DNA from 2 places in the Rhodococcus sp. P4_C10 genome. Region 2 is predicted to be linked to the other one. Evidence: riboswitches for the same ligand, from Rfam matches in the RefSeq annotation. Region 2 holds a riboswitch; the other holds the start of a gene.
The links. A riboswitch is a leader RNA that binds a small molecule or an ion and turns the genes downstream of it on or off. The one in region 2 is predicted to bind thiamine pyrophosphate.
Positions count from the first base shown of each region.

Region 1: linked by a shared signal. The riboswitch ahead of AC1DWC_RS24665 (purine-cytosine permease family protein) and the one ahead of thiO (glycine oxidase ThiO) in region 2 are both predicted to bind thiamine pyrophosphate.

Region 1 covers NZ_JBFUHZ010000058.1:31,887-35,286, reverse strand. The annotation lists gene serB (phosphoserine phosphatase SerB) at 8-1,228, shown strand; gene AC1DWC_RS24670 (aminoacyl-tRNA hydrolase) at 1,225-1,989, shown strand; TPP riboswitch at 2,046-2,156, shown strand; gene AC1DWC_RS24665 (purine-cytosine permease family protein) at 2,148-3,400, shown strand, end outside.
Region 2 covers NZ_JBFUHZ010000003.1:95,131-98,530, forward strand. The annotation lists gene AC1DWC_RS02805 (NUDIX hydrolase) at 117-1,010, shown strand; gene thiE (thiamine phosphate synthase) at 1,091-1,792, opposite strand; TPP riboswitch at 1,818-1,929, shown strand; gene thiO (glycine oxidase ThiO) at 1,926-2,999, shown strand; gene thiS (sulfur carrier protein ThiS) at 3,051-3,269, shown strand; gene thiG (thiazole synthase) at 3,262-3,400, shown strand, end outside.

The DNA.
Region 1 (3,400 bases), on a different contig from region 2:
GTTCTCGGTGGCTTCAGACACCACGGTCCTGGTCACGGTGACGGGACCCGACCGCCCGGGCGTCACCTCGGTTCTGCTCGCGGCGCTCTCGCGCCACGACGTGAGCCTGCTCGACGTCGAACAGGTGGTCATCAGGGGGAGGCTGACCCTCGGGGTGCTCGTGTCCTGCCCCAACGACCCCGAGGCGCTGCAGGAGGCGGTCGAGGACTCGATGTCGACCGTCGGCATGCACGCGGACGTCGAGATCGGCGCCGACCCGGTGGCCCGGCCCGCGCCGTCCACCCATGCCGTGGTCGTCCTCGGCAGCCCCGTCACCGCGCGTGCCTTCAGCGTGCTGGCCCGGGAACTGGCCCGCCAGGGCGCGAACATCGACTCGATCCGCGGCATCGCGGACTACCCGGTCACCGGACTGGAACTGATGGTCAGCGCGGCCGACGCCGCCGCCGAGACGGACGCCGCCCTGCGCACCGGGCTGGCGGAGATCGCCGCCTCGCAGACCGTGGACATCGCGGTCGAGCGGGCCGGACTGGCCCGTCGCGCCAAGCGGCTCATCGTCTTCGACGTGGACTCGACGCTGGTGCAGGGCGAGGTCATCGAGATGCTGGCCGCCCGCGCCGGCAAGGAGGACGAGGTCCGGGCCGTCACCGAGGCCGCCATGCGCGGCGAGATCGACTTCTCGGAGTCGCTGCACCAGCGGGTCGCGGTGCTCGCCGGCCTGGACGAGTCCGTGATCGAGGAGGTCGGGCAGGCGCTCGAGCTGACGCCGGGCGCGCGCACCACCATCCGCACCCTGCGCCGCCTCGGGTTCCACTGCGGCGTCGTCTCCGGCGGCTTCCGCCAGGTCATCGAGGGTCTCGCGCACGACCTGGAGCTGGACTTCGTCGAGGCCAACACCCTCGAGGTCGTCGACGGCAAGCTCACCGGCCGCGTCATCGGCGCGGTCGTGGACCGCGCGGCCAAGGCCGTGGCACTGCGCAATTTCGCGGCGCAGGCCGGGGTCCCGATGGAGCAGACCGTCGCGGTGGGCGACGGCGCCAACGACATCGACATGCTCAACGCGGCCGGGCTGGGCGTCGCCTTCAACGCGAAGCCGGCCCTGCGCGAGGTCGCGGACACCGCGCTCTCGCATCCCTTCCTGGACGCGGTGCTGTTCATCCTCGGCGTCACCCGTGACGAGGTCGAGGCGGCCGACGCCGTGGACGGTCTGGTGCGCCGGGTTCCGCTGTGACGCAGCCGGGGCCTCTCGGGGTGCTCGACGAGGGTTTTGCGGCCCGGCACGCGGTGCTGGCAGCCGGGTACGGGCATCGGCCGGACCCGGCGGACCCGGCCCTGGTGCTGGCGATGCCGCTGGTGCTGCACCTTCCGAAGACGGACCCGCCGCCGCGTAGCGCGGTGCTCGCGGCGGCCGCCGCGGCGACCGCCGCGCTGTGCCTGGACCCGCGGGTCGGCACCGGCGAGGACGGCGAACCGGGGCCGTGGCAGCGGGACTACCTGGCCTGGACCGGCGCCCGGATCCGCAAGGTGGCCCGGCGGGCCCGGGGCGCCCAGTGGCTGGCCGCCCAGGACGTCGACGGCGTCACCGTCGAGCTCGACGGCGCCCAGGCCCGGGCCTTCGTGCCGGGTCCCGTGGGTGAACTCGACCCGCGGATCCGGAAGCTGCAGATCGGCGGGACCGACCTCGAGCACGACGCGCCGGGGGATCCGGAGCCCGACCTGCCGGTGCTGTGGCTCAACCGTTCCCTCGACATGACGGTCGGCAAGACCGCCGCGCAGGTGGGGCACGCGGCGATGCTGCTGGCCGGTGCGATGACCCTCGCGCAGGCGGCGCAGTGGGCAGGAAGCGGGTTCCGGTGCTCGGTGCGCGACGCCGACCCGGACCGCTGGGCCGCGCTGACCGCCCGGGTGGCCGCGGGGCAGGCGATCGCCGTCCGCGACGCCGGGTTCACCGAGGTGGCGCCAGGTTCGATGACGGTGATCGCGCACCCCTGATGGCGGACTCGCGATGAGCGGCTTGGACTGCCGGGCCGGTTCGGCCTAAGGTTGGCCCGTCCAAGCACGGGAGCCCAGGCATCGATGGGCTGAGAGGGAGCACGGCTGCTCCGACCGTCACACCTGATCCGGGTCATTCCGGCGTAGGGAGCAGCGCGATGTCCACGGTACATCCACGTCCTGACGAGGCGGCCGCACAGCCGTCCGGCCCCACTTCGTCCCCGGCCGGCGTCGAGCCGTCCTTCACCCTCGACGAGGCGCCCGCGCGGACCCTCGGCCTCGCCGCGCAGATCGGGCTGTGGGGCAACCTCGGGATCTCGCTACTCCTCCCGGTGGCCGCGACCTTCGCCGTGCTGCAGGGACAGTCGTTGCTCGCCACCCTGCTCGCGGTGCTGCTCGGCGCGGTGATCGGCTCGACCCTGCTCGGGCTGTGCGCGGCGGCCGGTGCGACCGTCGGCTCGCCCGCGATGGTGATGATGCGGGGCCTGCTCGGCAACCGGCTGTCCGCGCTGCCGACGGTGTTCAACCTGGTGCAGTGCGTCGGCTGGGCCACCTTCGAGGTGTTCGTCATCGCCGAGGCCGCCGCCCGCCTCACCGGCTGGCAGCGTTGGCCGTTCGTCCTGCTCGGCGGCGCCCTGGCCACCGTGATGGCGCTGCGACCGCTGAAGGTGGTCGGCATCCTCGCCCGGTACGCGGTGTGGGCGGCGCTGGCGTCGACGGTGTACCTGCTGGTGAACGTGCTGATGAAGGATCTGCCCTCGCTCACCGACGGGAGTTTCGCCGGGTTCTGGACCAGCGTGGACCTGGTGATCGCGATGCCGATCTCCTGGGTGCCGTTGGCCGCCGACTACGCGCGGCACTCCAAGTCCCCGCGGGCGGCGTTCCTCGGCGCGACCGTCGGCTACGGCGGCGCGACCGTCGCCTTCTTCAGCCTCGGTGTGCTGGCGTTCGTCGCGTTCGGGCTCGAGCCCGGCTTCGACATCATCGGCAGCCTGCTGGTGCTCCCCCTGGCCGGGGTGGCGCTGCTGATCCTGCTGATCGACGAGGTGGACGAGGCCTTCGCGAACATCTACTCGACGGCGATGAGCGCGCAGAACCTGCGGCCCAGCCTGGACCGGCGCTACCTGGTGGTCGGCGTCGGCACGGTCGCGACGCTGCTGGCGCTGACCGTCGACGCCTACAGCTACGAGCCGTTCCTGTTCCTGATCGGCGCGGTGTTCGTCCCGCTGACCGGCACCTTCCTGGTGGCCTTCTACCTGCTGCGCCGTGGCAGCTGGGACGTCTCGGCGTCCTCGCCCGCGCGCTGGGAGATGTTGCTGCCGTGGGCGGTCGGGTTCGTGGTGTACCAGCTCGTGACGCCCACCTACTTCACCGGTTTCGGTGCCGGGTGGACCCAGTGGTGGACGGACCT
Region 2 (3,400 bases):
CGCGCTGAGCGGTCGGTGACTCGCCTATGTTTTGTGGCCAACGAGTTTCGGACGGGGCACGAGGTGTGACGGCGGTCTGACGACGCGGTCTGATGTGGAGCGGGTGAACGAAGTCGATGCGTGGTGACGGAGACGGCTGGGCGAAGAGCGACGACGGCAGCCGCCAGTGGGGCCGGTTCGGTGCGGCGGGGCTGCTGTTGCGCGCGCCCGCTCCGAGCGGCGGGTCCGCGGTGTTGCTGCAGCACCGTGCGCAGTGGAGTCACCAGGGTGGCACCTGGGCGCTGCCCGGTGGTGCCCGCGACAGCCACGAGAGCACCACCCGGGCCGCGGTCCGCGAGGCCGAGGAGGAAGCCGGGATCGCCGGAAGTGCGCTGCGGGTGCGCGCGGAGCGGGTCACCGCGCAGGCGGGCAGCGGCTGGACGTACACGACCGTGATCGCCGACGCGGAGACCACGCTGCCGACGGTGCCGAACGGCGAGAGCACCGAACTGCGGTGGGTGCCCGAGGAGGACGTCGCGGACCTGCCGCTGCACCCGGGCTTCGAGGCCAGCTGGCCGTCGTTGCGGGCGGTGCCGGTGAGGCTGCTGCTCGACACGGCCAACGTGCTGGGCTCGCGCCCGAACGGCTGGTGGCGCGACCGCGTCGGGGCCACCGGCGAACTGCTCGCCGAGCTGGCGCGGACGCTGCCACGGACCTTCGAACTGCCCGACGGCGGCTTCGGCTGGTTGCCGCGGATCGAGGCGGTCCTCGAGGGCCAGGCGCGGGTGGTGGCGGAGGTCGGCGACCGGGTTCCGGTGCACGTCGCGACGGGCAGCGGCGACGACACCCTGGCGTCGCTGGCCGGGGCCGATCCCTTCGCCGACCAGGCCGTCGAGCGGGTTCGGAGCCTGCTGGCCGGGGACGAACAGCAGTTGACCGCGGTGGTCACCGCCGACCGCGGGTTGCGCGACCGGCTGCCCGAGACGGTGGTCCGGCTCTCGCCCTCGACCGTGCTCGGCTGGCTGGACTGACCGCACCGCGTTGGTCCCCAATGTCACATTGGTTCCCCGTCGGACACCCGATGTGACATTGGGGACCAGTGGGGGAAGGGTCAGCCGGCGTTGCGGGCCAGCGCGTCGGACAGCGACCGGGCGGCCGCCTGCGGGTCCGCGGCCTCGGTGATCGCGCGGACCACCACGATGCGGTCGGCGCCGGCGTCGAGCACCTCGGGGAGCCGCTCCTCGTCGACCCCGCCGATGGCGAACCAGGGCCGGGCGGGGTGCGACTCGGCGGTGCTGCGCACCAGGTCCAGGCCCGACGCGGCGCGTCCCGGCTTGGTCGGGGTGGCCCACACCGGCCCGGTGCAGAAGTAGTCGACGCCGTCCTCGATCGCGGCGAGCTGGGCCTGCGCCCGGTTGCCGGTGGAGCGCCCGATCACCACCCGCTGGCCGAGGATCTGCCGGGCGTAGTGCACGGGCAGGTCGCCCTGGCCGAGGTGCAGGACGTCCGCCCCCGCGGCCAACGCCAGGTCGGCGCGGTCGTTCACCGCGAGCAGGGCGCCGTGCCTACGGGCGGCGGCGGCCAGCTCGGCCAGCGCGCCCAATTCCTCGCGGGTCTCCATCGGGCCGAACTTCTGTTCGCCGGCCGAGCCCTTGTCCCGCAGCTGGATGATGTCGACGCCGCCGGACAGGGCCGCCTCGGCGAAGTGTGCCAGGTCACCGCGCTCTCGGCGGGCATCCGTGCACAGGTACAGCCGGGCGCTGGCCAGGCGTTCGCGGGGGGTCAGATGGTTACCGGAATGCGAGGGGGACACGTGCTCAACGGTAGTCTGATGGCGAACTAAGTGACACGGGAGTCCCGGCGAACGCGGGGCTGAGAGGGGGCTCGCGAGCCTTGACCGTCATACCTGACCCGGATCATGCCGGCGCAGGGAGTGAGGTGGAGTGGTGAGCAGAACTCTCGCGGTGATCGGCGGCGGCGCGATCGGACTCGCGGTCGCCTGGCGGTCCGCACAGGCGGGCTGGAAGGTCACGGTCCACGACCCCGCGGTCGGCTCGGGGGCGTCGTGGGTGGCCGGCGGCATGCTGGCCCCGCTGTCCGAGGGGTGGCCCGGCGAGGACGCGCTGCTGCAGGTGGGCGCGGCGTCGCTGCAGCGGTGGCCGGACTTCGGCGGTGAGCTCGGTGCCCTCGTCGACGAGCCGTTGTTCACCTCGCACAGCTCCCTGACGGTCGCGCTGGACGCGGCCGACGCCGCGGACCTGCGCACCGTCGCCGAGTGGATCGAGACCCAGGGTTACCGGCTCGAGCTGCTGTCCCGGGCGCAGATCAGGGCGGCCGAGCCGTCGTTGGCCCCCAACATCCGGCTGGCGCTGCTGGCCTCGACGGAGTCCGCGGTGGACAACCGGGCGCTGGTGCGCGCGCTGCGGCTGGCGTGCGAGGCCGCCGGGGTCGCGTTCGTGGCCGAGTCGGTGGGTGACCCGGAGTCGCTGCCCGCCGACCAGGTGGTGGTGGCGGCCGGCACCGGGGCCGCCGCGCTGTGGCCGGGTCTGCCGGTGCGCCCGGTCAAGGGCGAGATCCTGCGGCTGCACCATCGCCCCGGGGTGGCCCCCGCGCCCACCCAGACCATCCGTGGCAGCGTGCACGGCCGGCCCGTGTACCTGGTGCCGCGCGGCGACGGCATCGTGGTCGGCGCGACCCAGCACGAGTCGGGAATCGACACCCAGGTCACCGTCGGCGGGGTGCGGGACCTGATCGCGGACGCCCAGATCCTGATGCCGAGCATCGGCGAGTACGAGCTCTACGAGACCGCGGCGGGCCTGCGACCGATGAGTCCGGACAACCTGCCGATCATCGGCCGGGTGTCGGACAGGGTGGTGCTCGCGGCCGGGCACGGCCGCAACGGCATCCTGCTCACCCCGGTGACCGCGGACGCGGTGGTCGCCGAGCTGTCCGGCGCGCCGCTGCCCGAGGCCAAGAACTGCGCGCCGGACCGCTTCGGTCCGACCGGCCCCGCTCACTGACCGCACCGCCCACTGACCGGCTCCTTCCACCGATCGACGAATGAGGAATTGATGACGAACACACCGGTGAACATCGGTATCACCGTCAACGGCGAAGACCACCAGCTGTCCGAGCCGTTGACGGTGGCGCAGCTGCTCGACCACCTCGGTCTGCCCGCCAAGGGCATCGCCGTCGCGGTGGACGGCGCGGTGCTGCCGCGCACCTCCTGGGACACCCCGGTCGGCAAGGGCTGGGAGATCGAGATCCTCACGGCGGTCCAGGGTGGCTGAGTCGACGGCGGCTGGGACCGGCACCCTCACCATCGGCGACCGCAGTTTCGGCTCGCGCCTGATCATGGGCACCGGCGGCGCCGCCAACCTCACCGTGCTCGAGGAGGCCCTGGTCGCCTCCGGCACCGAGC